DNA from 3 places in the Mesorhizobium sp. M0208 genome. Region 3 is predicted to be linked to each of the others. Evidence: predicted binding sites of a transcription regulator. Region 3 holds the regulator's gene; each other region holds the start of a gene.

Region 1 (9,709 bases), on a different contig from region 3:
AATTCCGCGAGGAGCGAGGGCGCTGGCGGAGCAGCTATTGACCGAGACCGACGGCGATGCCCTGGCAGCGCTCGTCGCGGCATGCTGTGTCATTGGAGCCATGCGCTCGGCGGTATCGAGGGGTATGGTGCGCAACGGATCGCCGTCAGGGGTCGATATTGCGCAAGTGCTGGACGTGTTCGTGCGAAGCGAGCTCCCAGCAGAAGAGCAGAACCTGACCGGTAGATGACTTCGACCGCGAAGTAGCTACCATTGGTGGGCTGTGCGGCCTGCCGCTCGATCCCCCGGAATGCTGAATGCACGATATCGGCAGTTTGATCTTCGTGGACGACCTTCAGCAATGCCATGCACTGACACTGATTTCGCCAGGAAAGAGATTGAACTAAAGCCTTGCGAAACGCTTTGGCCGAACGACTGATCGGTCTCGCATAGGGAAGCATGATTTTTCGGCCGGAGGTGAGCGATGCGGCCTCCATGCGTGAAGGTCGCCATGACTGCTGGCGCGACCACACGCAATACGCTCGAAATCGCCGAGGACGGTCGTCGCAATCTTCGAACTGGGATCTGCACGAAGAGACGCGGGGGGGAATTGGCACGCTGCGTGACGACACATCCGGAGCGTCGTAAAAGCCGCTCGCCGCGTACCTCTCATACGCCCGCGGACAATCTTGCCGACGCCGGCGCCGTTGGTTTGGCCGTCGGCTTCTGTCCGCATCTGGCCAGCCGACACGCGGCAGTGTGACGGCCGCCGCTTAGTAGCGGTCGCCGAACCAGCCCTTGCTCTTGGGCGGCGAGGGTTCCTGATAGGCCCACGGGACAGACTTGTAGGACGGCCTCGGGTCTTGGACGCGCCAAGCCTTTTGCCAGTAGTAGAAATTGAGGGGTACTCGGGCGAGCACGCGACCATCGGCAGACAGGAGGTCGGAAGCGCAGGCGACGACGGGGCCGTCGTAAAATTGCACGCGGCCAGTATAGCCGTTGAGCGCTCCTGGCCGGCAGGCAAAGACGCGAACGCCTGCAGCGATCGTGTCCGGGGCTTCCGCGGGGACGGAGATCGTCTTGATGCCTTCCTTGGTGATGAGCGTGCGCACAGGCACGGAGTTCCAATGCGAGCGGCGCAAGGCGTTATTCGCCTGAGCTTCGGTTGGGTAGCCGGCTCGCCGGGTAATGACCGGCGGGAAGCGCCCCCAGTCTGGCGCATATTCTTGCCGGCTGCGCCTGACCCGATCAGGCTTCCAATAGGAGTCCGTAGCCGAAACGGGGCCGGCCGAATGTGAAGCGTCCGGCGCTCGCTCGGCGCAACCGGCGAGCAAGGCCGCGGATGCGACGAGGTGGAGGATGTGACGAAAAGAACGCATATCGTGCTCGGGGGTCATGGGTTTGCAGGTGAGAATTCCGGTGAAGCCAAGGCATCTGGAAGGTGCTGGCCCAAATGCCGCGATGGGTTTTGCGAGCCTGACGCTCGATCTGGGCGTAGAGGGGGATGCGACGATCGAGTTCATCGGGGAGGGTGACGGCTACCCTGCTTTCCGCCTTTCGCCGGCGACGGCGGCCATTTCGCTGGTTGCACAACGCGCGACGATGACAGCTGCGTCTTTCCGGACCGGTAAGCAGACAAGCCATTTTTTCAAGGTGGCGGGTACGAGCCATGCCATGGCGACAACGCCACAAGGTAACGCCTGCTTTCCCAGCGTCGCGGTCTGGCCCAGGTCGCAGCCGTCGACGCCGCGATAGGTGCACGAAGCAAAAGTTGATTGCTGGTTCCCCATGGGTCACTCCTCTTCAGATTCATTGAGTCAGTAAACTATCTTGCTAATCGCTGTGCAAGTGTCTCTGACTCATATCCCGCGAGGGGAGGAGGGTGCTCGTATCCGGATCCGCCCCCGATGGGCCGGGCAGGGCCTCGGTGTCGAGTTGACGCGGGGCCATCAGGCAATCGATACTCTGAATGCGCGCTTGCCGTGGCGGTCGCAGCGGCATCCGCTGGACGAACTCAGCGGCTTCGTGGCCGGCCTTGCCTGATATCGCTGCGAGCCTTTCGAAGCCGCTGTTCGAGCGCTAAATAGCGAGCCGTAATCGAGTTCAGCTTTGTGAAAAACTGCCTGCTCTGCGCAGGGTTGCCCGGCGCAGGCGGGGGGAAGAAAGCAAAAAGAGCCTCCCGATCAGCGTCTAATTGTTTTAGCTCCGAGCAGAGACGGCAAATTTCGTGGTCGTCCGTTGCGGAACGCTGATGTGATGCACGGCGCTTGCCACGCGTGGAGTTAGTCTGCCGAGCCACATCGTTTGACGAAAGTAAAATCGTATCCAAGGCGTTTCCTCCACGCCGGGTTGTGGTCATCCAATCTGGAATAATGCGGGTTGCAACCTATGTATACTGGCGGTTTTGCCTGTCACTTTTGACAGGTCGTGAGACGCTGGAATCCAGCGAGGAGATAGCCGCGCGAATGGCTTGGAGAGGCGCGTCGATAGCAAGGAGGTAAGCTGGATATGGCGAGATTTGACTCAAATTTTCACGACGTGACGGAGCGTATTCACGCAGTTGCCTCTCCTGCGGACGCGGCGGACCTTCTGAACACAATTGTCGAAAGTTACGGTCTTGAGACGGCGGCCTTTCTTACCGTCGGGCCGGTTTACGAGGAACCGAATAAGCCGTTCTATGTGACCACCTATTCGCCTGACTGGGTGAAACGCTACATCGAGAAGGATTTTTTCGACATCGATCCCGTGCTTCGCTATGGGCTGCGTGCTGTGAAATTGGTTGATTGGAAGGAGATCGATCTATCGGACAAGCCCGTGCGCACGTTCTTCGGTGAAGCGAGGGAACATGGTGTCGGGAAGCATGGCGTCACGTTCCCGGTTAGGGGTGTCGACGGCGACCGCGGCATTCTGACCGTGACGAGCAACGAGAACGCAGCGGCGTGGCAGACGTTTCTCAAATCCGAGGTTCGCGACTTCCAGCATCTCGCCGGTGAATTTCACAATGCTATCGGTCGAATCCAAGGAAGGCCACGCCATCCGACGGTCTGCTCCGATAGAGAGATCGAATGCCTGAAATGGTACGCGAGGGGAGAGAAGGTCAAACGGACCGCAGAGATACTGTCGCTATCCCCTCGCACGGTCCGATTTCATCTTGATCTGGCACGGGCCAAGCTTGGTGCCAAAAGCTTGGCCCATGCGGTTGCGATCGCGGCAGAGCGCGGCCTTTTCTTTCAAAGACTGTTCTGATCGGCAGCCAAGCGCTTCGCGGGAAGCGCCGGCAAAACTCGTTCCGTTTCGTGAAGCTGGGAATGCTAGAACGACTGGATCATGGGGAAAGAAGGGAGGCGTCGCTCTGGACAATCTGATCCGGAAAGGCACCGCGACGCTCTGAGGGTAGAATGCTGGCCAAACCAAGTGCCTTATTCGCAAACCACACGGTACCGCTTGCCGGGCTCGCTGATGTTCTTGCAGACAAGCGGCTTGTGTGGCTCGGAAGAGGAGAGCGGCGGACTTGCGGCCCGCCAAACGACTCTCTTTGATGTCTTGCGACGTGCCGTCCGGCGCGGTTCGAGCCGCTCCGGCTCCTGTGGCGCAACCGGAAACACGCTGGCTTCGATCCGCGGCTGCTGCAGGCGTGGCGGCTCTTTGTCAAAGAATCGCCTGGCATCAAGCGATCTCGGAATAATCACCGTACCATCATCGCTGTGCGCGCAGCCGCTGCCCGACAGTAAGGCCAGCCCCAGGAAAAAAGGCAGTATCCGTTCAAACATAAGCATACCCTTGGCGGGCGTATACCCCGGCTTGCGGGTCGCCGACAACCGGCGCAAGGGCACGAAGAAAGGGCGGCATTGCTTGCCGCCCTTTCGAAATTGTCGAGATGCGTGGACCTTTAAAAGCCCATGCCACCCATGCCGCCCATGCCGCCGCCGCCCATGCCGCCAGGCATGCCGCCGCCAGCCGACTCCTTCTTCGGAGCCTCCGCGATCATGGCTTCGGTGGTGACGAGCAGGCCGGCGACCGAAGCCGCGTCCTGGAGAGCCGTGCGCACGACCTTGACCGGATCGACGATACCCATGGCGATCATGTCGCCATACTCGCCGGTCTGGGCGTTGTAACCGAAGGTCGCGCCCTTGTTCTCGAGGATCTTGCCGGCAACGATCGATGCTTCCGCACCGGCGTTGGCCGCGATCTGGCGGGCCGGAGCCTGCAGCGCACGACGCACGATGTTGATGCCGGCGGCCTGGTCGGCATTGACGCCGGTGGCCTTGATGTTGGCCGAAGCGCGCAGCAGCGCAACGCCACCACCAGCAACGATGCCTTCTTCGACGGCCGCGCGGGTCGCGTTGAGGGCGTCATCGACGCGGTCCTTCTTTTCCTTGACTTCGACTTCCGTCGCGCCGCCGACGCGGATCACCGCAACGCCGCCGGCGAGCTTCGCCAGACGTTCCTGCAGCTTCTCCTTGTCGTAGTCCGAAGTGGTCTCTTCGATCTGCTGCTTGATCTGGGCAACGCGGCCCTGGATCTCGGCCTTCTTGCCGGCGCCGTCGACGATGGTGGTGTTCTCCTTGGAGATCGACACCTTCTTGGCGCGGCCGAGCATGGCCAGCGTGACGTTCTCGAGCTTGATGCCGAGGTCTTCGGAAATGACCTGGCCACCGGTGAGGATGGCGATGTCTTCCAGCATGGCCTTGCGGCGATCACCGAAGCCCGGCGCCTTGACGGCGGCGATCTTCAGGCCGCCACGCAGCTTGTTGACGACCAGCGTGGCCAGAGCCTCGCCTTCGACGTCTTCGGAGATGATGAGCAGCGGCTTCGAGGTCTGCACGACGGCTTCGAGGACCGGCAACATGGCCTGCAGGTTGGAAAGCTTCTTCTCGTGGAGGAGGATGTAGACGTCTTCCAGATCGGCAACCATCTTGTCGGCGTTGGTGACGAAGTAGGGCGAAAGGTAGCCGCGATCGAACTGCATGCCTTCGACGACTTCCAGCTCGGTCTCGGCGGTCTTGGCTTCTTCAACCGTGATGACGCCTTCGTTGCCGACCTTCTGCATCGCTTCGGCGATCATCTTGCCGACGGACTCGTCGCCATTGCCGGCAATCGTGCCGACCTGGGCAACTTCCTCGGAGGTCTTGATCTTCTTGGCAGCCTTGCCGAGCGCCGCGACAACTTCGGTGACGGCCAGATCGATACCGCGCTTCAGGTCCATCGGGTTCATGCCGGCGGCAACCGCCTTGTGGCCTTCCTGGACGATCGACTGCGCCAGAACGGTCGCGGTCGTGGTGCCGTCGCCGGCGATGTCGTTGGTCTTCGAAGCAACCTCGCGGACCATCTGCGCGCCCATGTTCTCGAACTTGTCTTCAAGCTCGATTTCCTTGGCGACGGTGACGCCGTCCTTGGTGATCCGCGGGGCGCCGAACGACTTGTCGATGACGACGTTGCGGCCCTTGGGGCCAAGCGTGATCTTCACCGCGTCGGCGAGGATGTTGACGCCGCGCAGCATGCGCTCACGGGCATCACGGGAGAATTTTACGTCTTTGGCAGCCATTTTTAACTCCTGGCAAGGGCTTGGATTGAGCCCGGGAATTCAGTTGACGGAAAGGCCTGATATCAGCCGATGATGCCCATGATGTCGGATTCCTTCATGATCAGAAGGTCTTCGCCATTGAGCTTGACTTCGGTGCCCGACCACTTGCCGAACAGGATGCGGTCGCCGGCCTTGACGTCCAGCGGGACCAGCTTGCCAGCTTCGTCACGAGCGCCGGAGCCGACAGCGATGATCTCGCCTTCCTGCGGCTTTTCCTTTGCCGTGTCGGGGATGATGATCCCGCCAGCGGTCTTGGATTCGGATTCGACCCGGCGAACGACCACGCGGTCATGAAGCGGGCGGAACTTCGACTTTGCCATTTTTGGATGTCCCTGATGCGGAGATTGAATGGTTGCCCGTTGCCGGAGCGTCGTTAGCACTCGACAGTGGCGAGTGCTAACGTGGCGGTGAGATAGTCTGTAAGCTCATGCTAGTCAAGACGGAAGAGGGGCGGGCGAAGAGCAAAAATTGCGTGGCCCTGCGAGCGCAAGACCCCCTCGCTGTTCGTGACTGCCTGTGACGGGCCTTAACACGCAAGCAAGTTGTAACGGGCTTGCAAAATTCGCAGAGCTTGGCCACAACGCGCTTCGCTAAATGGCCGGAGCACGGAGAGAGCATGGTTTTCCGACTGAAGGAGTTGCTCGGCAAGAGGTTTGATGAAGAGGTGCAATTCTTCAAAGGCTGGCAGAAGGACAAGAAGGGCGTGGGGGCTCTTATCCCCACTTCGATTTATGCGGCGCGCCGGATGGCAAGCGTGGCCAACCCGCGGTCCGGGATGCCGGTCCTGGAGCTTGGCGCGGGAACCGGCGTCATCACCAAGGCAATCCTGGAGAGGGGCATTAAACCGCTCAGTTGGTGTCGGTCGAATACTCCAGAAATTTCTACAACGGCCTGGTGCAACGCTTCCCGGGCGTGGACTTCAGATTGGGCAACGCATTTGCGCTGAATGAAGTTCTGGGTGAGCGCAAAGGTGAACAGTTCGATTGTGTCGTCAGTGCAGTTCCGCTGCTGAGCTTTCCTATGGAACAGCGCGTTGCCCTGGTTGAGGATTTGCTTGCCCGCATTCCTGCCGGTCGGCCGGTAATTCAAATTACCTATGGGCCTCTGTCGCCGGTGATCAAGATGCCCGACCGCTACGTGGTTTCCCACTATGACTTCGTCGTCCGCAACATACCGCCGGCGCAGCTCTGGACCTATCGACGAGCAGTCTAGCCAAATCCGGCACCCGAAGGGCCGACTGCGCTGAGGTGTATGCAATCAGGCCCCGTGTGAAATTGCCATCAGTGCGCTTTCATGTTTGCTGGGTCTATGCTGGATCGGCTCTCGAATAGAAGCCTACTTCTCCACTTTGTCGAAAAAAGCTAGAACAGTGGTTGGCGGGATCTTTTCGGAAAAGAGGAAGGTCGCTGGGTTCAGTTTCAACGCCTTGGCGATCGCGGCAATCGTATCCACGCTGATGTTGCCGCTCGCGCGTTCCAGTTTCGTGAATGTCGCCTCCGCCACGCCGATGAGTTCGGCCATCTCATAACGGTGCAAAGTACGTCGTTGTCGCTCAAAATCGATGATCCGCGCCAACCGCTTGCGGATCGCATTGTCGTCCAACCGATGCGCCCATTCCGGAGCTTTCTTACCGCCGGCGAGCAGTTCTGCAAAAGACACTTGCAAGCCTTTTGCCATGATCTGCAGCGTCGTCAATGTGACATTATTTTTCTGACGCACAGTCTGGTTCCAGCGTCGACATGGACCGAACGGTTGTCGATATCGAGATCGAAAATGCGTGTCATCCGGTCGAGGCTGAGCACGACCTGCGCTCCACTGGTGTCCGGCGTCGAGCCGGAGACCAGGCCGGTGTTGCCGGACTGCGGGATGAGCGCGATACCTCCGCAGTGCTGCGAGGGCGCAGCACGCATGCGCGCTACCCCGGTCATAGCGCGCGCCATTCTCGTAGGCTGCCAGGCTGCCGGAATCCTGGACAACCCCGTCCGCGCCGAGGATTTCGACAAAAGCTGTCTTGTGCCGCTCGCCGATCATGCCGACTGTCTACTCCGCTGCCTGAACTTCGCGCAGAGCGCGTCGGCAGTCGTCGATCGACGCCCGCTCGATCGCCGCATAGTGCTCGAATTCATCGAGGACGCCGGCGCCGAGGGCGGCCTCGAAGCGCTTCTGGTTGGGACTGGCGACGAAATCCTGGCCCGCTTCATCGCCCAGATTGGACTGGAAACTACCGGCCGCGCTGACGGGCAGGGAATCCTCGTAGACGATCGGGTCGAAACGGACAAAGCCATCCGCCACCAGCTGATCGACACCTTCTGCATGGACGCTGCCGACCTGACGCCCTCGCTCGGTCAGCGAATAGGTGAAATAGCCAAGACCAGCAATGCGGATATCATCCCATGTGTCGGGAAACGACTGGAATGTCCGCGACAACGCCTCGACGTAATCAGCGGCATTTGACCCGTCGGCCGCCGGCCTGATGATTTTGCGCGTGGCATCCAGCAGGCTGTCGTAGAGCGCCCTGCCCTTGGGAGTCAGCGCCACGCCACGCTGCTCGATCTCGCCGAAACGCGCCGTGTGCGAGCAAGCCGTCCAGCCGCCGCTGCCTGAACGAGACCGGTTCGTCCAGTGCCTTGAACGATGCTGCCTGAGCAGGATCGGGCATTGGCGGGTGGGTGGACCCTCGACGATCGCCTTGGGCTCGATGCCGCGCGACGGCATGCCCGTCTGCACCGCGTCGATGTCGAGCGTGCGCGGCGTCAGGTGGTTGATATGCGGGCCCTTGAAGGAAACCACGTCGGCGACCAGCCGATGTTGCTGGTGCAGCCTGTGATACATCTCCATGCCAACGCACGCCTGATTGTGCCAGCGGAAGGTTTCGAGGATTTCAGCGACAAACCGATCCGCATCTTGTCGATGCAGACCGCCCTGCGTCTCGGCCTTTTCGGTGAGTTCGACGGCGATGTCCGTGAAAATTCGACGAGCGGCAAGAATGCCCTCCACTTGCGCTCGCAGAGCCTCGTCGCCGATCAGGTCGATTCTGAGCAACGAGGTAAAGACGCGAAATGGATTGCGGCTTAGCGCTTCGGCACCAACCGGACGAAACGCCGTCGAATGGACCGGCACGCCCGCCGTGCTGAGGTCATAGTAACCGACCGGATGCATGCCCATCACTGCGAACACTCGCCGCATCATCGAGAGTTCGGCCGGCGTTCCCAGGCGGATCGCGCCGTGCCGCTCTTCCGCTAAACGGTCAAGCGAATCCGTGGCCTCGAGCTGCTGGCGCAGTACTGGCGTGGCATCCAGCACTCCGGCATTCACCCCGGCGACCAGTTCCATCAGCGTGCCGTAGGCGGGAACTTCGACCCGGTACATGCCTGACATCGCCGCCGAAAAGGCGGAGCGAATGTCATCGGATGCAACGAAAGCAGCATTTTGCACGGTGCGGTCTCGCTTCTGAGAAAACATGAGATCATTCCGGAAAAGAGTGATATCGGAGTCCGTCCGGCATATCTCGCGACGATGTCGACTAGGTTGATGCGAGATACGCATGATATTGAGCAGAAAGTTGATGCCAGACCTGGTTGCAATCCAGGCGTTCGAATGCGCGGCAAGACACGTGAGCTTCACGCGTGCCGGCAGGGAGCTCAACCTCACCCAGAGCGCCGTCAGCCGTCAGGTCAAGGATCTGGAAGTCTATCTCGGCGCGTTGCTGTTCGAACGCATCCGACAGCGCGTGGTGCTTTCCGAGGACGGGCGGCGCTTCCTGCCGGAGGCACGAAAGTTGCTGCAGCAAGCCGAGGAAACGATGCTGCGGACAATGTCCTCCGCCGACGCCAGGTCAAGCCTGAGCATCGCCACTTTGCCGACATTCGGCAGCCGCTGGCTTAGTCCGCGCTTGCCTGATTTCCTGCGCCAGCACCCGGGCGTGATCCTCAATGTTGGCGCGCGCTCGGCGCCGTTCGATTTCGATGAAGAGAATTTCGAAGTCGCCATCCACTACGGACAGCCGGTTTGGGCGCGCGCCACCTGCACCTATCTATGCAGCGAGTCGATCCTGCCGGTGGTCGGCGGTGCGCTGCTGGCGTCAGGACCTAACCTGACGCCGGCCGGTTTTCTCAACGAGCCGCTGCTGCATCTGGCAACGCGCCC
Region 2 (9,709 bases), on a different contig from region 3:
ATCCTCCATCGAGCAACATAGATACGAGGAGCGCCAAAGAGCTGGCGCTCCCTGGTTTCGCCGGCCCCATTTCGGCGACCGGTGCCATCGATTTGGTTATTGTCCGCCGCAAGTCAAGACCCCGATGGCTCTCGCGTTGCCGGTTTTCGGGCCGGTTTTTGGTCGGTTCGGCGAGGCTGCCAATCTACTTGTGAGAGATGTCCGGCAGGAGATTGCCTGTTTGGCTTCAATCGCCAACGCCGAGTTCCCCGGCCGGTTATTGTCTGCCGCAGGTCAAGACCCAGATTCTTGTGTTGCCGGGCCCATTCCCGGCACTCGCAGATGGAGCTGACCATGACACGCGACGAGATCATTTCCGTGCTGGGCCCGGTCGACGACGCCGTTATCGCCGACATTGCGGCGACGGACGGGACGGTCCAGGAATTGCGTGAGGCCCTGGCCTGGATCGCCGCCGACGAGGCGCTGGTGAACGAAGGCCGACCGCTGCCGACGGCAAGAGTAGCGACGCTGATCGAACTGCTGCAAGGGCCGGACGAGGAGGAATAACCGCTGTTGCCGCGATGCTCTTGAACCGCGCAAAGGGACGAACCATGTCCTTCAGCGGCGCCGGCTGGTCGCCGGTGCCGCCAGCATGGCGTTGCTTGCTCAAACAAGAAGACGATCAGAAAACAAGGAGGAAGTGATGGACGACGTCCGCTTCGCCGAGCCGATCACGTTGAAATTCCAATCCAGCGAGCGCAAGGTCGCCAGTAGTTGGGAAGCCATCGAATGCATGCGTCAGCAGTGGCCGGACCGTGCCCGCGGCCGGAGTTGGCGCGCCGCCTATCGGGCCTGCCGCGACGCGCTCGACGGCTGGCGCACCGCGCGAGATGCGCGCAAGGCCTTCGTCAGGGCGGCGCGCAACGCCGGATTGCTCGCCTGCGAGCCTGTCGACCACGCCGGCTAGCCCGGACCCTCCGATATTTGAACTCCAAAACAAGTTGGGGAAAAGGCAACTGCCTTTCCCCCACCGCGAGAGACTTTGCCCGCTGTCTAGCGGCAGATCGGCTTGCTCCTCAGTGGACGGTGATAATGCCGTTTACGGCCCGCCATTCGGAGGGCTGGATCAGGTGATGATGGGCGACGCGCACCGAATGCAGCGGGCCTTCGATTTCGCGCTCCCAGAAATCGAGGAAATGCTTCAGCGTCGGGAAATCGGGGGCAATATCGTATTCCTGCCAGATATAGAGTTGCAGCAGGCTCCGATGATCGGGCAGGCGATAGTGGATCTCCGCCGTGGTAAGACCAAACCCTTGCATCTGGAGCTGAAAGTCCCTGCTGGTCATGCGATCGTCCTTTCCGTTGAAATCTCGGTCCGTTGAAATCTCGGTCTGCAAAACGCCTCGCCTTCCACATAGGTTCCCGCCGCCACGAGCGGCTCCGGACCGGCGGCATTTTGAAATATCGCGCCAAAATTTGAGCCGCACTTTAGCTGAGAGCGGCTAATGTGCGAACGATTACAGTGCATTGGCACTCTCATGCGTCGAGTGCTAAAATTTTTGCGTGACCCTCTTGAAAGCAGAAAAAAGCGCGACTAGTTCGTATGCGCGCGATGCCTGATGAAGGGGTCGCGCACCCCGTGCCGGGCCGATATTGCCGGTTCGGTCAGGAGGATCTTCGAAAATCTGTTTGTCCCGAGAGGAGAACGACATGACGTTCCGTCCATTGCACGACCGTATCCTGGTCCGCCGTATCGAGGTCGACGAGAAGACCGCCGGCGGCATCATCATCCCCGACACCGCCAAGGAGAAGCCGCAGGAGGGCGAGGTCATTGCCGCCGGTCCGGGCGCGCGCGACGACAGCGGCCAATTGCAGCCGCTCGACGTCAAGGTCGGCGACCGCATCCTGTTCGGCAAATGGTCCGGCACCGAGATCAAGCTCAATGGCGAGGATCTGCTCATCATGAAAGAGAGCGACGTGCTGGGCGTTATCGAGGGCGCCGGCGAGATGAAGAAGGCTGCCTGAGTGGGCCTGAACAAGCATTCCAGTCAACGAAGCTGCCTATCGAAGGAGTGATCCAATGGCTGCCAAAGATGTGAAATTTCATACCGAAGCCCGCGAGAAGATGCTGCGCGGCGTCAACATCCTCGCCGACGCGGTGAGGGTGACGCTCGGTCCCAAGGGCCGCAACGTCGTCCTCGACAAGTCGTTCGGCGCCCCGCGCATCACCAAGGACGGCGTCACCGTGGCGAAGGAGATCGAGCTCGAGGACAAGTTCGAGAACATGGGCGCACAGATGGTCCGCGAGGTGGCTTCGAAGACCAGTGACGTCGCCGGCGACGGCACCACGACCGCGACCGTTCTGGCGCAGTCGATCGTCCAGGAAGGCGCTAAGGCGGTTGCCGCCGGCATGAACCCGATGGACCTGAAGCGCGGTATCGACAAGGCGGTCGAAGCCGTCGTCGCCGAACTCAAGGCCAATGCCCGCAAGGTGACCAGGAACGACGAAATCGCCCAGGTCGGCACCATCTCGGCCAATGGCGACGCCGAGATCGGCCGCTTCCTCGCCGAAGCGATGGAAAAGGTCGGCAATGAGGGCGTCATTACCGTCGAAGAAGCCAAGACCGCCGAGACGGAGCTCGAAGTCGTCGAAGGCATGCAGTTCGACCGCGGCTATCTCAGCCCCTATTTCATCACCAATCAGGACAAGATGCGCGTCGAGCTCGACGAGCCCTATGTGCTGATCCACGAGAAGAAGCTGTCCAACCTGCAGGCGCTGCTTCCGGTGCTGGAGGCGGTGGTGCAGTCGTCCAAGCCGCTGCTGATCATCGCCGAGGACGTCGAGGGCGAGGCGCTGGCGACGCTGGTCGTCAACAAGCTGCGCGGCGGCCTGAAGGTCGCGGCCGTCAAGGCACCGGGCTTCGGCGATCGCCGCAAGGCCATGCTGGAGGATATTGCCATCCTGACCGGCGGCACGGCAATCAGCGAGGATCTCGGCATCAAGCTCGAGAACGTCACGCTCAACATGCTCGGCCGCGCCAAGAAGGTGGTGGTCGAGAAGGAAAACACCACGATCGTCGACGGTGCCGGCTCGAAGAGCGAAATCCAGGGCCGGGTCTCCCAGATCAAGGCGCAGATCGAGGAGACCACCTCCGACTATGATCGCGAGAAGCTGCAGGAGCGGCTGGCCAAGCTCGCCGGTGGCGTCGCCGTCATCCGCGTCGGTGGCTCGACCGAGATAGAGGTCAAGGAGCGCAAGGATAGGGTCGACGACGCCATGCATGCCACCCGTGCCGCGGTCGAGGAGGGCATCCTGCCCGGCGGTGGCGTGGCGCTGCTGCGGGCGGCAAAGGCGCTCGACAATATTCAGGTCGACAATCCCGACCAGAAGACCGGTGTCGAAATCGTGCGGCGCGCGATCGAGGCTCCGGTGCGCCAGATTGCCGAAAATGCCGGCGCCGAAGGCTCGATTATCGTCGGCAAGCTGCGCGAAAAGCAGGAGTTCTCGTTCGGCTGGAACGCGCAGACCGGCGACTATGGCGATCTCTTCGGCCAGGGCGTCATCGATCCGGCCAAGGTGGTGCGCACCGCTCTGCAGGATGCCGCTTCCGTCGCCGGCCTGCTGGTGACGACCGAGGCGATGGTGGCCGAGAAGCCGAAGAAGGAAGCTGGCGCGCCGGCAATGCCCGGCGGTGGCGGCATGGACTTCTAAAGCCAGGCTTCCAAAGCGCGACTTCGAAACGGCAGATGGACCGTGTCCGCCAAAAGCGGGCACGGTCTTGCCGGTCCGGGACTAATGCTGAGCAGGTGTTGCCATGGATATGATGGACAGTTTTGGAAAGATCGCGGCGCCGACCCGCCCGAAAAACGATTTCAACTATGAAGCCGACTGCAGGGCGGCGCTGGCGCCTTTGGTCGACGGCTTGCTGGATATGGCCGAGTCGGCCGGCTGGGACCGCCGCAAGGCGGCCTACACGCTGATGTTTCTATCGGCTCAACGCGTGGGGGCCGGCACGGAGGAGCGCAAATGATCGCGGCGCGGATGCGCGAATGCCTGCGCCTGCTGCGGTGGTCGGAAAACGATTTCGCCGAAGAGGCGGGATACCCGCTCGCCAAGGCAAAGGCGTGGCTCTACGGGCGCGAACATCCGCCGCTGGGCGTGGCGGCCTGGCTCGAAGCGCTGGTCAAGGTGCATCGGCTGCTGCCGCGGCCGGGCATGCCCCCGATTGCGTCCAACTCGCAGATCGGTGGCATCGTTCTGCAGGCGGCCCTCGAGGATCGAAGCGCCCGCGCGGTGGAGTTCCGAAAGGAGCCGATTGAGCCAGGAAAGGAGAGTGTCATGGATCGTGCTTCGTTCGACAAGCCGGTTAATATCCTCACCGGCCTCGGTACACCGACGAAGATAGAAAGCGCGGCTGAGGCCTATGCACTTTTGGCTGAATGGCCGGCAACGAGCCGGACGGCCGCGCATGACATCGCCGCAAAAGCGTGCCGTGCAGCACTGGAAGGAGAGATCGACGCCGAAACGGCGCGCGCCACCTTCGTTGCCTTCGCCCGCCGCAACGACCTGCTTGCGCCGCAGACGAACGGGATGGTTGCCGGCGAGAGCGTTGCTGGCGCGACCGTTGCCGACTGGGCAACGCGCCCACAGCGCGTCAACGCCCCGGCCTGAGCGAGTGCCAATCTCCCTCCTTGAGGGGGAGATGTCGCCGAAGGCGACAGAGGGGGTCGGTACGTCCTGGCGCGACGCCATATTGGACGAAAGAGAAAGTTGGCGCCTCACGCGCGGCGCCCCCCTCTGTCCTGTCGGACATCTCCCCCTCAAGGGGGGAGATTACGCGCTCAGCCGCTTTCGCTTGCTAAGCCATCGGCAGCAGCCGGCGCATGATCAGCGAGGCGTGGCCGCCCACGCCGTGTGCAGCCGGCCGGCGCTCGACGACCTCGAAGCCGTGCTTGCGATAGAAGGCGATTGCGCGGTCGTTGCCCTCGATCACTTCCAGGGCGATGCTGGGAATACCCGCATGCGCGGCAAGAACGGCATGCAGCAGGTCGGCGGCAAGGCCGGTGCCGTACTCGCTTTTGTCTATATGGAGCCGCTCGAGCATGACCTCGCCCTTGTCGTCCATCGCTGCCATCGCATAACCGGCGAGCGAGCTGTCAGCCCGCTCGGCGACGAAGGACATCTTGTTGTCGTCCCCGAGCTCGGACGCCAGCCGCTCCGGCGCGTGCCTCTCATCCGACAGCCGTGCCGTGGTCGCGGCACCCAGGATCGGCGAATAGGTCTGTCGCCAGGACCCTCCAAGCAGCCGCGACACCGCCGGAACATCCTGTTCGGTCATGGTTCTTATTTGAGGCATCGCCACCTGCCGTGCAGTTTATGGCACCGCAGCGTTCGCTCGGCCATCACCGCATTACCCGCGATTTCAGCCAGCGGTCGAAGGCCACGGCGAGGATGAGGATCAGGCCGATGACGATGCTTTGCGTGTAGGACGAGACGTTGTTGAACTGCAGCCCATTCTGCAAGACGCCGATCAGTCCTGCACCGACCACCGTGCCGCCGACGCTGCCGATGCCGCCGAACAGCGAGGTGCCGCCGATAACGACCGCCGAGATCACCGTCAGCTCGTAGCCGATGCCGGCGACGGCTTCGGAGGAGTTGAGCCGCGCCGACAAAACGAAGGCGGCAAGGCCGGCGAAGAAGCCGACGATGATGTAGACCGAGATCAGGATGCGGTCGACGCGCAGGCCGGAGAGGCGCGCGGCCTCGGCATTGCCGCCGACTGCGTAGACCGCGCGGCCGTAGCGCGTGTAGCGCAGCACGATGTGGCAAAGGATGGCGGCAATCGCGAAGATGATCGCCGGCACCGGTACCGGGCCGATCAGGCCGGTACCGAACCAGCGCATCGAGGCGTCGAAGCCGGAGATCGGGCCACCATTGGAGATGGTCAAGGTCAGGCCGCGAAACACGGTTAGGCCGCCGAGCGTGACGACGAAGGGCGGCACTTTCAGCCTGGTGATGGCAAAGCCCTGGACGCCGCCGGCCACGGCGCCGACGACGACGGCGGCGAGAAGGGCGGCGAACCAGCCATAGCCCTGCGTGCCCGTTGTCGACAGCGACAGCGTGTTGGCGGTGCCGCCTTTGGCCACCACCGCCGCGACCATGCCGCAGAAGGCGAGCAGCGAGCCGACCGACAGGTCGATGCCGGCGGTGAGGATGACGAAGGTCATGCCGAGCGCGATCAGGCCGGTGATCGAGATCTGGCGCATGATGTTGAACAGGTTGATCGGGTCGATGAAGCTCGGCTTCAGCACAGTGAAGACGACGATCAGCAACGCCAGGAACATCAGCGGGCCGAAGCTCATCAGCAGGCGCGCAATATTGACGCCACCGCGCTGGCTCCGTTCGGTCGTACTGGTCATTGCGTTGCTTCCTGCTTCTGGTCGAGCGCCATCAGTTCCATCAGTTTCTCCTCGGTCGCCTCGACGCCGGGCATCTCGCCGGTAATGCGCCCGCGCCGCATGGTGACGATCCTGTCCGACACTGCAAGCACCTCGGGCAGCTCCGAAGAGATCATCATGATGGCGATGCCGCGCGCGGCGAGTTCCACCAGGATCTGGTGCACTTCCGCCTTGGCGCCGACATCGACGCCGCGCGTCGGTTCATCGACGATCAGCACCTTGGGATCGCGCGCCAGCCAGCGGGCAAGGATCACCTTCTGCTGGTTACCGCCGGACAGGCCCTCGATCGCCTGCTCGGGCGAAGCCATGCGGATCGACAGCATCTTCCTGTAGTTCGCCAGCGCCTCGCGTTCGCGCCGCTCGGCCATGAAACCGACACTGGAGTAGCGGTCGAGCGCGGCGATCGAGAAATTGGTGAGGATGGCGAGTGCTGCGAAGATTGCCTGGTGCTTGCGGTCCTCCGGCACCAGGCCGATGCCGAGCTCGATGGCGTCGGCGGGTGATGCCGGCGCGATCGGCTTGCCGTCGAGCATGATGGTGCCGGCGGCAATGCGGTCGGCACCGAAGATGGCGCGGGCGAGCTCGGTGCGGCCGGAACCGACGAGCCCGGCGACGCCGAGGATTTCGCCCGCCTTGAGGTCGAGATCGACGCCTTCGAGTACGATGGCGTGCGGCGCCTGCGGATCGCGCACCGTGCGCAGGCCGCGCACAGAGAGCCGGACGTCGCCGGCGACATCGCGCTGCGTCGGCCTGGCATAGAGCTCGGAAGCGGCACGGCCGACCATCTTCTCGATGATCTTCGGCAGCCTGATCGGCCCGCCTTCGCGGTCGAGATGGCCGGCCAGCCTGCCGTCGCGCAGCACGGTCATACGGTCGCAGATCGCCGATGCCTCCTCCAGCCGGTGGGTGACGAACATGATGGCGACGCCATCCTTGCGCAGCCGGTCCATGATCGACATCAGCCTGTGCACTTCGGTCTCGGTCAGCGCCGAGGTCGGCTCGTCCATGATGATCAAGCGGCTCTTCAGCGATAGCGCGCGGGCGATCTCGACCAGCTGCTGCTCGGCCACCGACAGTGCGGAAACCGGCGTCGCCGGGTCGAGATTGAGCCCGACGCGAGCGATGATCGTGCGGGAATCTTCCTCCATTCGCCGCCAACTGACCAGCCCGAACCGGCCGAGCGGCGCGCGGCCGATGAAGATATTCTCCGCCACGGTCAGCGTCGGGATCAGGCTCAGCTCCTGGTAGATTGTTACGATGCCGTGGCGCTTGGCATCCTGCGGATTGTGCGGGCTGAATTCGACACCGTCGAAGACGATGCGGCCGCTGGACGGCGGCATCACGCCGGACAGGATCTTGAGCAGCGTCGATTTGCCCGCTCCGTTCTCGCCGAGCAGGCCGAGGATCTCGCCGGGGCGGACTTCAAGCGAAACGTCGTTCAGCGCGGTGACGCCGGCAAAGCGCTTGGTCACGCCCTCGACGGCGAGCAGGGCGGGCGATGGCGCAATGGCTTCGACTGGCAAAGGATGCTCCTTGAATTGTGGTCCACCCGAAAGGCCACGGGACAGCGCCCCTCTCTGTCGTGCCGGACATCTCCCCCTCCAGGGGGGAGATCGGATGTCACCCAGGCTTTCGCTACTCCGGCGTTGAAGAGAAGGCGACGCGTTGAAACTGCCAATCTCCCCCCTTGAGCGGGAGATGCCCGGCAGGGCAGAGGGGGCGCGACAGAACGCTGCTTTTGGCGCTGTGCGCCCTCGGCGCTTACTTCGTCTCGCCCAGCCTCTCCGCCTTGTCGAGATTGTCCTTGCCGATGACGATCGGCGTCAAAAGCACCAGCTTTTCCTTCGGCTCGGTCTTGTCCCTGGCGTAGGCGACCGCGATCTGCACCGCAGTGCGCGATTGTTCGCCGGGGAATTGCTCGACCGTTCCGGCCAGCTTGCCGTCGCGCACGGCGACCAGCGCTTCGGGAAGCGCGTCGAAGCCGTAGATCTTGACGTCGGTGAAGTTGCGCGCCGCGCAGGCTTCAACCGCGCCAAGCGCCATGTCGTCATTGGCGCAGATGATCGCGTCGGGCTTGCCGTTGGCCGCAAGGCCGGCCTCGGTGACGGACAGCGCCTCGGCGCGGGCGAAGTTGGCGGTCTGCTCGAAGATGATCTGGTACTTGTCCTTCATCGGATCGAGGACATTGTGCACACCCTTGTTGCGGTCGATCGCCGGGCCGGCACCGGGCTGGCCCTGCAGATGGAAGATCTTGGCGCCGTTCGGGAACGCCGCCACCATGGCCTGCGCTTCGGCCTCGCCGCCTTTGACATTGTCGGCGCCGACATGGGCGAGGATGCCCTCGACGCCGTCGACGCGGCGGTCGATGGTGACGACGGGAACGCCGGCCTTGACCGCTTCTTCGATGGCTGGGGCCAGCGCGTTGACGTCGAGCGGCGAGATGACGATGGCGTTGACCTTCTGCACGAGTGCCGCCTCGATGTCGGCGGTCTGCTTGGGCGCCGAGTTCTGGCCGTCGCTCTCGATCAGGTTGACGCCCTGCGCCTGGGCTTCCGCCTTGATCTGGTTCAGCATGTGCACGAAGAACGGAAAGCCGAGGCTCGGCACCGAGCCGAGGATGGTCAGCTTGTCCTGGGCAAAAGCCAGTTGCGGAGCGGCCACCGCCAGGGCGCCCATCGCCGCGGTCGACAGCAGGAATTCACGTCTGTTGATCAATTTAGTCTCCTCCCAGATGAGCGCACGACCCCGGAACCGGAATGGGTTTTCCGGAAGGTTCCTTGCGTCGATTCAAAAATGGAGTGTCCTTCGAGCGCCCAACTCGTGTTTGAAGGGACGCAACGGCGCTCCAGCCGGTCCACCGCGACGTTCTCCTCCGCTCGGTGCCTGCCCAAGGATGCTAACCAAGGCCGGAGCTTTGCGCAAGAACGGGAGAAGGCAAGACCTACCGATCGATCATCACCATGGTGCGCTCGCCGTAGCGCGGACCGGCGACCTTGCCCGGCGCCAATGCGTCGTCGAGCACCTGCATCTCGGCTGTGTCGAGCTTGATCGAAGCCGCGGCGACGTTCTCCTCGAGGTACTTTCGGCGCTTGGTGCCGGGGATCGGCACGATGTCGATGCCGAAGCCGCTCCCCTTGTGGAGCAGCCAGGCCAGAGCAATCTGGCCTGGCTTGACGCGCTTGGCCGCGGCGATGTCGAGTACCATGGCTGCCGCCTGCATGTTGGCGTCATAGTTGGCGCCCTGGTAGCGCGGGTCGCCGCGCCGGTAATC
Region 3 (9,709 bases):
GTCACGTTGAAAGCCTTATCGTAGTCATTCCCGCATTGATCGCATCTGGCCATAGTTCTTTTCCTTCTTTCACTGGCTCCAAGCTCGACCAACCTGTCGCGCGGCGATAGGTTCCCGCCAGGATCAGGGGGCCGTCCTAAGGCGGAGACGACCGCGAGCCTGTGCCACGACGCTGTTCGATCGCACGGATCACCTCGTCGATACCCCGCGGCTCGATGTCGAGTTCCTTCAGGCCAGGCACGTCGATTGCTGCCACATTGTCCTGACGCATGAGATCGACCTGGTTGCGCGTTATGGGGGCAGCCGGGAGGAGTTCCGCGACGCCAGCCAAGGCGTTCCATACCGCAAACGGCACCGGCATCAGCTGGACGTGCGTCCCGAGCTGTCGGGCGATCTCCCGAAGCAGTTCCTTATAGGTATAGATGCGCGGGCCAGCGAATTCGAATATGGATGAACCCTTGTGGGTTCGCCCGTCGATCAGCCGGCTCACTGCTTCTGCGACGTCCGCCACATGGACCGGCTGAAGCCGTGTGCCACCATCGCCGAACAGCGGATAGACCGGCAGGAGGCGTATCAGCCTCACAATGGTCGTCAGGAAAGTGTCGTCAGGTCCTGTCATGACGGCGGGACGCACAATGAAAGCGCCGGGAAATGCGCTTTCCACGGCACCTTCTCCGCGCCCACGCGCCCTTATGTAATTCGAATCCGATTGAGGATCGGAGCCGATCCCTGAAATCTGGACGAACTGGTCGATCGCGCGGTCGCGCGACGCGGCAGCGAGATCGGCCGCGGCTTTCACATGCACGCGTTCAAAGGTCTGGACGCCCTGCTCGACGTAAAGACTGACAGCATTCACGACCGCCTGCGATCCGGCAATGGCCGACCCGATCGAGGACGCATCCGTTATATCCGCGTCGACTGCTTCGGGCATCCTCGTAATCGAGGAAAAGACCAGGGCCACGCGAGCCGGATGGCGAGATGCGACGCGCACCGTGAAACCTCTTTCCAGGAGTCGCTTCACGATCCTGCGCCCGAGAAAGCCAGTTCCGCCGAACACGGTGACGATCCGTTCCGGGTTGAGATCGTCGGGATCCATTTGCCTCGCCATCCCTTTGTCCTCGCATAGCTGCCACGAGGACTGCCCTGGCCGGCACTTGAACCAGCCCGTCGAACATCAGGACGATTGAGGAACAACGCAGGAACGCTTTTGTTCCAGTCAGCGCTGGGCGGATGCTTGACAGATCGGCAAACCATGATCTGAACCGCAGGCGCAGCAAAACGGCCCCACTTCGAGAATGGCCTAGTTTCGCCCGTAAAACACATTCTCGACATGCACCGGCCAACGCCACGGCAGCACCGCCACCATGTCGAAGCGCACCGATAATTTTCCGTAGTCGGATTGGCGCGACAGCCAGAAATCGGCGGCGCCTTCGATGCGGTGCTCCGATTCGCGACCGACGGCTTCCATTGCCTCCATCAGCGTGCGGCGCGCCTTGACCTCGACGATCAGCACCAGATCGCCACGCCGCGCGATCAGGTCGATCTCGCCGAACCTGGTGCGGTGGCGGCGGGCAAGAATTCGGTAGCCTTTCAGCATCAGCGCCGCCGCCGCCAGCCATTCGCCGTGATGGCCGCGCCGGTAGGCCTTTTGCCGGCTGGCGCTTGGCCGTTCAGCCATCGCCGTCTCCGCCGGCCCCGTCTCTTCCAGCATTCTTGAGGTCGAGCAGCCGACGATAGAGCGTCTGCTTCTGGCCACCCGTCATCTTGGCGGCTTCCGCCGCTGCCTTGGAGGCCGGCATTTCGGCGGCGAGCGAAAGCAGCAGCCGGTCGATGTCTTCTGGCTCATCAGCGACCGCATCGGCCGGGCCGACGCAGATGACGATTTCACCCTTGGGCGTATCGGCTCCCGCATAATGGCCGGCGAGCGATTGCAGGGTGCCGGTCCGCATCTCCTCGAAAGTCTTGGTCAGCTCGCGGCCGATCGCCGCCTTGCGGGCACCGCCCAGCACCTCGACCATGGCACTGAGCGTCTCGGCCAGCCGGCGCGGCGATTCGAAGAAGATCAACGTTGCCGGCACCGCCTTCAGCGCTTCCAGCCGCGTCAGCCGCTGCCCGGTCTTCACCGGCAGGAAGCCGGCAAACAGAAACGCGTCCGAGGGCAGGCCGGATGCCGTCAAAGCGGCAAGTGCTGCTGACGGGCCGGGGATCGGCACGACACGAATGCCGCGTTCCAGCGCCTCACCGACCAGCCGGTAGCCGGGGTCGGAGATGAGCGGCGTGCCGGCATCCGAGATCCGCGCTACGCTTTGGCCGGCAAGCAGCGCCGCGATCACCTTCGGTCCGCCCTAGCCGCCATAGTGCGCGGGGTAGGCGGTGGTGCGGCGGCGGATGCCGTAGCGGTCGAGCAGCACGCGGCTGACACGTGTGTCCTCGCAAGCGACGATATCGGCGGCGGCGAGCGTTTCCAGCGCGCGCAGCGTGATGTCGGCGAGATTGCCGATAGGCGTCGCCACCAGGTAGAGCGCCGGCTCGAGCGGCCGGGCGGCGATTTCGGTCTGCCCGACCACATAACTGCGTTTGGCCGATTCGCCGGTCACCTGCACAACTCCGTTCGACCCTGTTTGGCACGGCTCACGCTTGGTTGCAAAAGCCTGGGTTGCAAAGGCCCGGGTTCCAAAAGGGATGCCGACGTGAACCAGCCGCCATGCCTTCGCCATAGTAGGGAACGAAACCGTTGCCGGCGAATTTTACACCTGATCTCGGGAGGAGCAGGATGAACAGCCTGACCATACAGGACGTTTTCGAACCCTACTATGCCGGCCGCAAACGCTTCGCCGCGCCATGCGACAAGAGCCTGCCTGCCGAAGCCGCAGATGGCAGAGCCAAGAAGCCGCTTGCACGCCAGCGATCGACAGAGAGCAAGCAAGCAAACGAAACCGACCGCACGATGGAGCACTGACCGGACGATGCCCAATCGCTTCGACATTTTCATCACCCGCCTCGAAACAAAAAGCGCCCGCGATGGCGCAGCGTCACATTCCGCAGACGACCAGCACCATGCCTCACGCGACAAAAGCGAGATCAAGCCGGCCCGTTCCGGAGAGACCAGCGAAAAAGATCGCGCCAAACACCGCCACAAGCACGAGGCTTGACCCCGCAAACCTTAGCGATCGGTCGAGACAGTTCTCGAAGCGCGGTTGCGAATGCTCCGCCATGTATCCTTCACCCAGATACTTCGAGACGCGGGGCTCCAGCAGGTCCACCAGAGCCGGGTCCATGAATGCATAGTCGTCGGGAATATCGAGGCAGATTACTCGAGCCTTTTTCAGGCTTGTCTTGAATTTCTGCTGCAGTTTGGCGCGGTGCGTTTTTTCCATCACGAAGATGATGTCGGCCCAGGCGACGAGTTCATGCGTCATTAGTGCCGGCCGAAGCGACCTCGATGTCCCGCCGCTTGGAAAACACCTGCTCCGCCGTCGGGCTGCGCAAGCGATTCTGGCTGCAGGTGAAGAGAACGTTCTTCAACGTGCTATCTGGCCAAATCCGCCACGACCGCATCGAGCACGATCATGCCGGCCGGCGTGGCGCGCAGGCGGGCATTGCCGATCGGTGCCACCAGGCCTTCGTCCTGCAGCACCGACAGCCGTGCCGTCGACAGGCCGCGCCCTGAAAATGCCTCGTAGCGGGAAAGGTCGATGCCTTCCGCCAGCCTCAGCCCCATCAGCAGGAACTCGTCGGCCTCTTCCGAGCGCGTCAGGATTTCGCCGCCGGTAACGCCATGGCCCTTGGCCTCGACCAGATTGGCCCAGGTCTCCGGCATTTTCTCGGCGATCGTCACCACGCGGCGGCCATTTTCGACGAACCGGCCATGCGCGCCGGGACCGACGCCGACATATTCGCCATAACGCCAGTAGGTGAGATTGTGCCGGCTTTCGGCGCCGGGCCTGGCGTGGTTGGAAATCTCGTAGGCCGGCAGTCCGTGCGCGGCGGTGATCTCCTGTGTCAACGCGTAGAGATCGGCGGCAAGCTCATTGTCTGGAATGATGAATTTCCTTGCCGCATGCAGTGCATGGAACGGCGTGCCTTCCTCGATGGTCAGCTGATAGAGCGACAGATGGTCTGCGGCGTGGCCGATCGCCTGCTCGAGCTCCGCCTGCCACGCTTCCGGCGTCTGACCAGGTCGCGCGTAGATCAGGTCGAACGACAGCCGTGGGAATATCTCGCGCGCCAGGCTGATCGCATGCAGAGCCTCATCGACATTGTGCAAACGGCCGAGGAAGCGCAGATCCTTGTCGTTCAGCGCCTGCACGCCAAGCGACACCCGGTTGACGCCGGCCGCGCGATAGCCGCGAAAGCGCTCGGCCTCGACCGAGGAGGGATTGGCCTCCAGCGTCACCTCGATGCCACCGGGCACCGTCCAGTTCTTCGCCACTGCATCCAGCACCGCCGCCACGGTCTGCGGCTTCATCAGCGATGGCGTGCCGCCGCCAAGAAAGATACTGGTCACCTCGCGCGGCCCGGTGCGGCCGCGCATCGTCGCCAGCTCGGTCTCGAAGGCGCGGGCAAAACGCTCCTGGTCGACCGGCTGGTGGCGGACATGGCTGTTGAAGTCGCAATAGGGGCATTTGGCCGCGCAGAATGGCCAGTGGACGTAGACGCCGAAACCGGGGCTGCGGTCGAGCAGCATGGTCATGCGCCGGCCAATCGGGCTTGGGCGAATTTCTGGAAGGCACGGGCACGGTGCGACAATGCGGTTGGCTGGCCGGGCTTCCAGCCATGCTTTTCCTCCGCGCTCATCTCGCCGAAGGTCTTTTCGAACCCATCGGGCAAGAACACCGGATCGTAGCCGAAGCCGAGCTCGCCGCGCGGCGGCCATACCAGCGTGCCCTCGACCTCACCGCGAAAATATTCCGCCTGGCCATCAGGGAAGGCAAGGCAGATGACCGCGACAAAGCGGCCCTTGCGCTGGGCAGGCGTGATCGCGCCAACTTCTTGCAAGGCCACTTCCGTGCGCTGCATGGCCATGCCGAAGTCGCGGGAGCCGTCCGGCGTCTCGGCCCAGTTGGCGGTGTAGACGCCGGGTGCGCCGTCGAGCGCATCGACACACAGGCCGGAATCGTCCGACAGCGCCGGCAATCCAGTTGCCTTGGCGGCGGCCAAGGCCTTTATGAAGGCGTTCTGCTCGAAAGTGGTGCCAGTCTCGTCCGGCTCCGGCAAGCCGTATTCCTTTGCGGACTTCGCTTCTATGCCGAATGGCGCCATCAGATCGGTGAATTCGCGCAATTTGCCGGCATTGTGGCTTGCGACGACGATCTTATGCCCATCAAGCGAATGAATAGTTGGTGAATGAACAGGCGGCGAATGCATCAGATGCCCCAAATTCTTGGCTCGGCGAATTCGATCGAATTGCCCGAGGGGTCGCGAATATAGATCGAGCGACCGCCCTGAGGCCATTCGAACTCACTTTCGATGGCGATTTTCTTCGCCTCAAGATGCGCTTTCCAGCGTGGGATTTCATCCGCGCTTGCGGCGAAGCAAAGATGGCCCTCGCCGACCGTGCCATGCGGCGGCACGGGCAGCTTGGCGTCGGCCCGCGGCGGCACTTTGGTCGCCTCGGCATTGAAGATAAGCAGCACGCCGTCGCCGCAGCGGAAGAAGAGATGCCTGCCATCGACCTTACCGAGCAGATCGAGCCCGAGGACGCCCGAATAGAACCGTTCCGCGGCAGCAAGGTCCGTCACGTAGAGTGCTGATTCCAGGATTGCGGAAGGAGTCACAGGATCGCCAATCTCTCCAATATTGACCGCAGCTAAGCCACCGCCATCTGCTGCAAGCTGACCAGGCGCTGAATGCCTTTCTTGGCGAGCTCCATCAGCGCCGCGAACTGCTCTTCCGAGAACGGCTCGCCCTCGGCTGTGCCCTGGATCTCGACGATGCCGCCCTTGCCGGTCATGACGAAATTGGCGTCGGTGCCGGCCGAGGAATCCTCGATATAGTCGAGATCGATGACCGGCTGGCCATCATGGATGCCGCAGGAGATCGCCGCGACGTGATCCTTAAGCACCTTGCCCAGGCTCGCCATCTGGCGGGCTTCCATCCAGCGCAGGCAGTCGTAGAGCGCCACCCAGCCGCCGGTGATCGAAGCGGTGCGCGTGCCGCCGTCGGCCTGGATCACGTCGCAGTCGACGGTGATCTGCTGCTCACCGAGCGCCTGCAGATCGACCACGGCGCGCAGGGAGCGGCCGATCAGCCGCTGGATCTCCAGCGTGCGGCCGCCTTGTTTGCCGGCCGAAGCCTCGCGGCGCATGCGCTCGCCGGTCGAACGCGGCAGCATGCCGTATTCCGCCGTCACCCAGCCCTTGCCGGAGTTGCGCATCCAGCCCGGCACCTTTTCCTCCAGGCTGGCCGTACACAGCACATGCGTGTCGCCGAACTTCACCAGGCACGAGCCTTCCGCATGCTTGGAGACGCCGCGCTCGAAGGAGATGGGGCGCATTTCGTCGAATTGGCGTTTGGAAGGGCGCATTCAGGCTTCTTTCTTTCTTCGGAATCTTGGCCGGGGAATCTTGGCCGGCTTGTAGCCGCACGGGGCGTGAGGCGCAAAGGAAAATGGACCGGTTGCGCCGACGCCGCGGAAGTCTATATCTTCGGACCGGAGGTTTCTGGCTCGAATGACCAAGGTAGTCGATCCCGGTTCGCAGTCGCCATTGCTCTCGTCGCCGGCACTTCAACCGCCCGCGCTTCAATCGCTCGATATGCGTTCGCGCGACATCTTCCGGCGCATCGTCGATTCCTATTTGAAGGATGGCGAGCCGGTCGGTTCGCGCAGCCTGTCGCGCATCCTGCCGTCATCGCTGTCGCCGGCCACCATCCGCAACGTGATGAGCGACCTCGAGCATCTCGGCCTGATCTACGCGCCGCACATCTCGGCTGGCCGGCTGCCGACCCAGGCCGGCTTGCGCTTCTTCGTCGATGCATTCATGGAACTCGGCGACCTCTCCGACGAGGAGCGCCGCACCATCGAGGCGCAGGTGCGCGCCTCCGGCTCGGGCGCGACGCTGGAGCATATGCTGACCGAGGCCAGCCAGATGCTGTCCGGCATGTCGCGCGGCGCCGGCCTCGTGCTCGCCGCCAAAAATGAGGCGGCGCTGAAGCACATCGAATTCATCCAGCTCGAGCCGACCAAGGCGCTGGCCGTGCTGGTCTCGCAGAACGGCGACGTCGAAAATCGCGTCATCGATCTGCCCGCCGGCATCACCGTCTCGCAATTGCACGAAGCCTCCAACTTCCTCAACGCCCATATCCGCGGCCGCACCCTGGCCGAGGCCCGGGTCGAGATCGCCCGCATCAAGGAAGAGACCAGGGCAGCCCTCGACACGCTGTCGCAGGATCTGGTCGAGAAGGGCCTGGCGGTCTGGGCAGGCGCCGAAAGCGGGGTGCCTGGGCGGCTTATCGTGCGCGGCCGCGCCAATCTCCTGGAAAACGTCACCGCCCAGGCCGACATAGAATTGCTGCGGCATCTGTTCGAGGATCTGGAGACGCAGGATGGACTGATCCAGCTCCTCGACCTCGCCGAGGAAGGCCCGGGGGTGCGCATATTCATCGGTTCGGAAAACAAGCTGTTTTCGCTGTCGGGCTCCTCGCTGGTGGTGGCACCCTATCGCGACAAGGACGCGCGCGTCGTCGGTGCGCTCGGCGTCATCGGGCCGACGCGGCTGAATTATGCGCGCATAGTACCGATGGTCGACTATACCGCGCAGCTGATTTCGCGCATGCTGCGCTAGGAGCCGCCGCGGCCTGCCGCAAGGAGAAAAAGAATGGCGCTGGAATCGTTCAAGGCCCAGATCAGCCTGCTGCTCGAGGAAATGGTCAATCAGCCTGAGGATCACCACGAGGTGCAAGAGCAGTTGCGTGAGAAGCTGCAAGAGATGCGGGCCATGGGCCTGCCGCTGCCGGCCGATCTGGTCGCGCTGGAAAAGCGACTCGACGACGACTTCTACGCCTCTGGCAACTGAACGGGGTTCGGCTTCAAATCCTCGTGTGCTGGACCACCGCTTGGAACGACCAATGCCTGATCCCGTTTGCCCTCTTCGAGGCAAACCTCGGAGGACGTTAATGATCCGATCTGGCGGCTTTGCGGCCGTTGCCGCTGCCCTCCTTGTCGCGACACCGGCAGCCGCCCAGCAGGCGGATCAAAAGGTGCTCAAAGGCGAAGCCGCTTTTGGCGATTGGCACGCCGACAGGCCTGGCGTCCGCCGCCTGATCGGGCCGCAAGACATGCCGGCAGCCGACCCCGCTCAATCCGCTTCGAACGGCGGCGGCGTGGCGGAACGGCCCGAAAGCGCCGAGCCAGAATTGCCGCCGGGCTTTTCGGCCGAAATGATCGCCTCCGGACTCTATAATCCGCGCGTCGTTCGCATCGCTCCGAACGGCGACCTGTTCATCGCAAACGGCCATGCCGACCAAATACGCGTCTACCGTCTGGCCGAGGGCCGCGCCAAACCCATCGAGAAAGCGATTTTCGCCCAAGGCCTCAACTATCCATACGGCATCGCCTTCTATCCGCCAGGCGGCAAGCCGCAATGGGTCTATGTCGCAAACAGCGACAGCATCGTCCGCTTCCCCTATCGCGACGGTGACCTGAAGGCGTCCGGTAAACCAGAAACCATTGTCGCCAAAATCCCGTCGGGCGGTCACTCGACCCGCGACATCGCCTTCTCGCTTGACGGCAAGACGCTTTTTTTATCGGTTGGCTCGGACTCGAATGTCGCCGAGGACATGGACAAGCAGCCGGATGGCGGCCTCGACGCCTGGGCGAAATCAAAGCCGCTCGGGGCGGCCTGGGGCCCCGAGGACGGCCGTGCCGATGTGCTCGCCTTTGACCCGGACGGGAAAAATCCCCGAACTGTCGCCACCGGCCTGCGCAACTGTACGGGCATGACGGTGCAGCCCGCCAGCGGCGCGTTGTGGTGCGTCGTCAACGAGCGCGACGAGCTCGGCGACAATGTGCCGTTCGAGTTTGCAACTGAAGTCAAGGACGGTGCGTTCTATGGTTGGCCTTGGTACTACATCGGCAACCACGAGGATCCGCGCCATCAGGGCGAGCGGCCAGACCTCGCCGGCAAGGCCACTGTCCCCGATGTATTGATGCAGGCGCATTCGGCGCCGATGAACATAGCCTTCTACGACGGCAAGAACTTTCCGGCGGATTACCGGGGGGATGCTTTCGTCACCATGCATGGTTCGTGGAACCGTGGCGCCAGGACCGGCTACAAGGTGGTGAGGCTCAAATTCAGGGATGGCAAGCCGACCGGCGAGTATGAGGACTTCATGACCGGCTTCGTCATCTCGAACGACGCCGTCTGGGGCCGCCCGGTCGGTGTCGCCATGGCCAAGGACGGTTCCCTGATCGTCACCGAGGACGGTAACGGCACCATCTGGCGCGTTACCTACGAAGACGGCCGCTCCTGAACGGCGGCGTCGCCTGCTGCGCTGGCGCAATCGAATTCGGCCCGAGGGAATTCACCCAACTTCAACATTGTGCGACAAGCGCGAACCATGACGCTCACCGGGTTCCTCGCCTATAGCGCCGCCCTCGGCATCGCCGCAGCCATCCCCGGCCCAGGCGTCACCGCGCTTGTTGCGCGTGCGCTGGGTTCCGGCTTCCGCTCGTCGCTGGCCATGTCGTTCGGGCTGATGCTCGGCGACC

The links. The regulator HrcA, encoded in region 3, represses chaperone genes, less so after heat shock. The targets are predictions, from matches to a motif close to GTTAGCACTCNCNNNNNGNGAGTGCTAAC.
Region 1: groES (co-chaperone GroES) is a predicted target of HrcA. The motif match lies at 5,936-5,964, and genes of this name have one in related genera.
Region 2: NKJ17_RS30235 (co-chaperone GroES) is a predicted target of HrcA. The motif match lies at 1,506-1,534, and genes of this name have one in related genera.

Annotation. Positions count from the first base shown of each region.
Region 1 is NZ_JAMYSP010000015.1:149,869-159,577, forward strand. It holds gene NKJ17_RS17325 (hypothetical protein) at 1-229, shown strand, start outside; gene NKJ17_RS17330 (hypothetical protein) at 753-1,121, opposite strand; gene NKJ17_RS17335 (hypothetical protein) at 1,375-1,734, shown strand; gene NKJ17_RS17340 (helix-turn-helix transcriptional regulator) at 2,488-3,225, shown strand; gene NKJ17_RS17345 (hypothetical protein) at 3,399-3,749, opposite strand; gene groL (chaperonin GroEL) at 3,869-5,524, opposite strand; gene groES (co-chaperone GroES) at 5,587-5,883, opposite strand; partial or broken gene pmtA (phospholipid N-methyltransferase PmtA) at 6,180-6,775, shown strand; gene NKJ17_RS17365 (helix-turn-helix domain-containing protein) at 6,899-7,282, opposite strand; gene NKJ17_RS17370 (FAD-binding protein) at 7,255-7,491, opposite strand; gene hglS (2-oxoadipate dioxygenase/decarboxylase HglS) at 7,604-9,025, opposite strand; partial or broken gene NKJ17_RS17380 (LysR family transcriptional regulator) at 9,108-9,709, shown strand, end outside.
Region 2 is NZ_JAMYSP010000049.1:26,070-35,778, reverse strand. It holds gene NKJ17_RS30250 (hypothetical protein) at 334-546, shown strand; gene NKJ17_RS30245 (DUF982 domain-containing protein) at 683-946, shown strand; gene NKJ17_RS30240 (usg protein) at 1,056-1,325, opposite strand; gene NKJ17_RS30235 (co-chaperone GroES) at 1,690-2,004, shown strand; gene groL (chaperonin GroEL) at 2,060-3,691, shown strand; gene NKJ17_RS30225 (hypothetical protein) at 3,795-4,010, shown strand; gene NKJ17_RS34155 (DUF982 domain-containing protein) at 4,007-4,651, shown strand; gene NKJ17_RS30215 (GNAT family N-acetyltransferase) at 4,839-5,336, opposite strand; gene NKJ17_RS30210 (ABC transporter permease) at 5,383-6,399, opposite strand; gene NKJ17_RS30205 (sugar ABC transporter ATP-binding protein) at 6,396-7,961, opposite strand; gene NKJ17_RS30200 (substrate-binding domain-containing protein) at 8,200-9,150, opposite strand; gene NKJ17_RS30195 (aldo/keto reductase) at 9,380-9,709, opposite strand, start outside.
Region 3 is NZ_JAMYSP010000020.1:41,679-51,387, reverse strand. It holds gene NKJ17_RS20155 (metallothionein) at 1-53, opposite strand, end outside; gene NKJ17_RS20150 (complex I NDUFA9 subunit family protein) at 137-1,108, opposite strand; gene NKJ17_RS20145 (YraN family protein) at 1,301-1,678, opposite strand; partial or broken gene rsmI (16S rRNA (cytidine(1402)-2'-O)-methyltransferase) at 1,671-2,597, opposite strand; gene NKJ17_RS20135 (hypothetical protein) at 2,774-2,959, shown strand; partial or broken gene NKJ17_RS20130 (low molecular weight protein tyrosine phosphatase family protein) at 3,225-3,525, opposite strand; gene hemW (radical SAM family heme chaperone HemW) at 3,530-4,693, opposite strand; gene rdgB (RdgB/HAM1 family non-canonical purine NTP pyrophosphatase) at 4,690-5,337, opposite strand; gene NKJ17_RS20115 (VOC family protein) at 5,367-5,777, opposite strand; gene rph (ribonuclease PH) at 5,810-6,526, opposite strand; gene hrcA (heat-inducible transcriptional repressor HrcA) at 6,672-7,784, shown strand; gene NKJ17_RS20100 (hypothetical protein) at 7,818-8,015, shown strand; gene NKJ17_RS20095 (PQQ-dependent sugar dehydrogenase) at 8,116-9,471, shown strand; gene NKJ17_RS20090 (LysE family translocator) at 9,559-9,709, shown strand, end outside.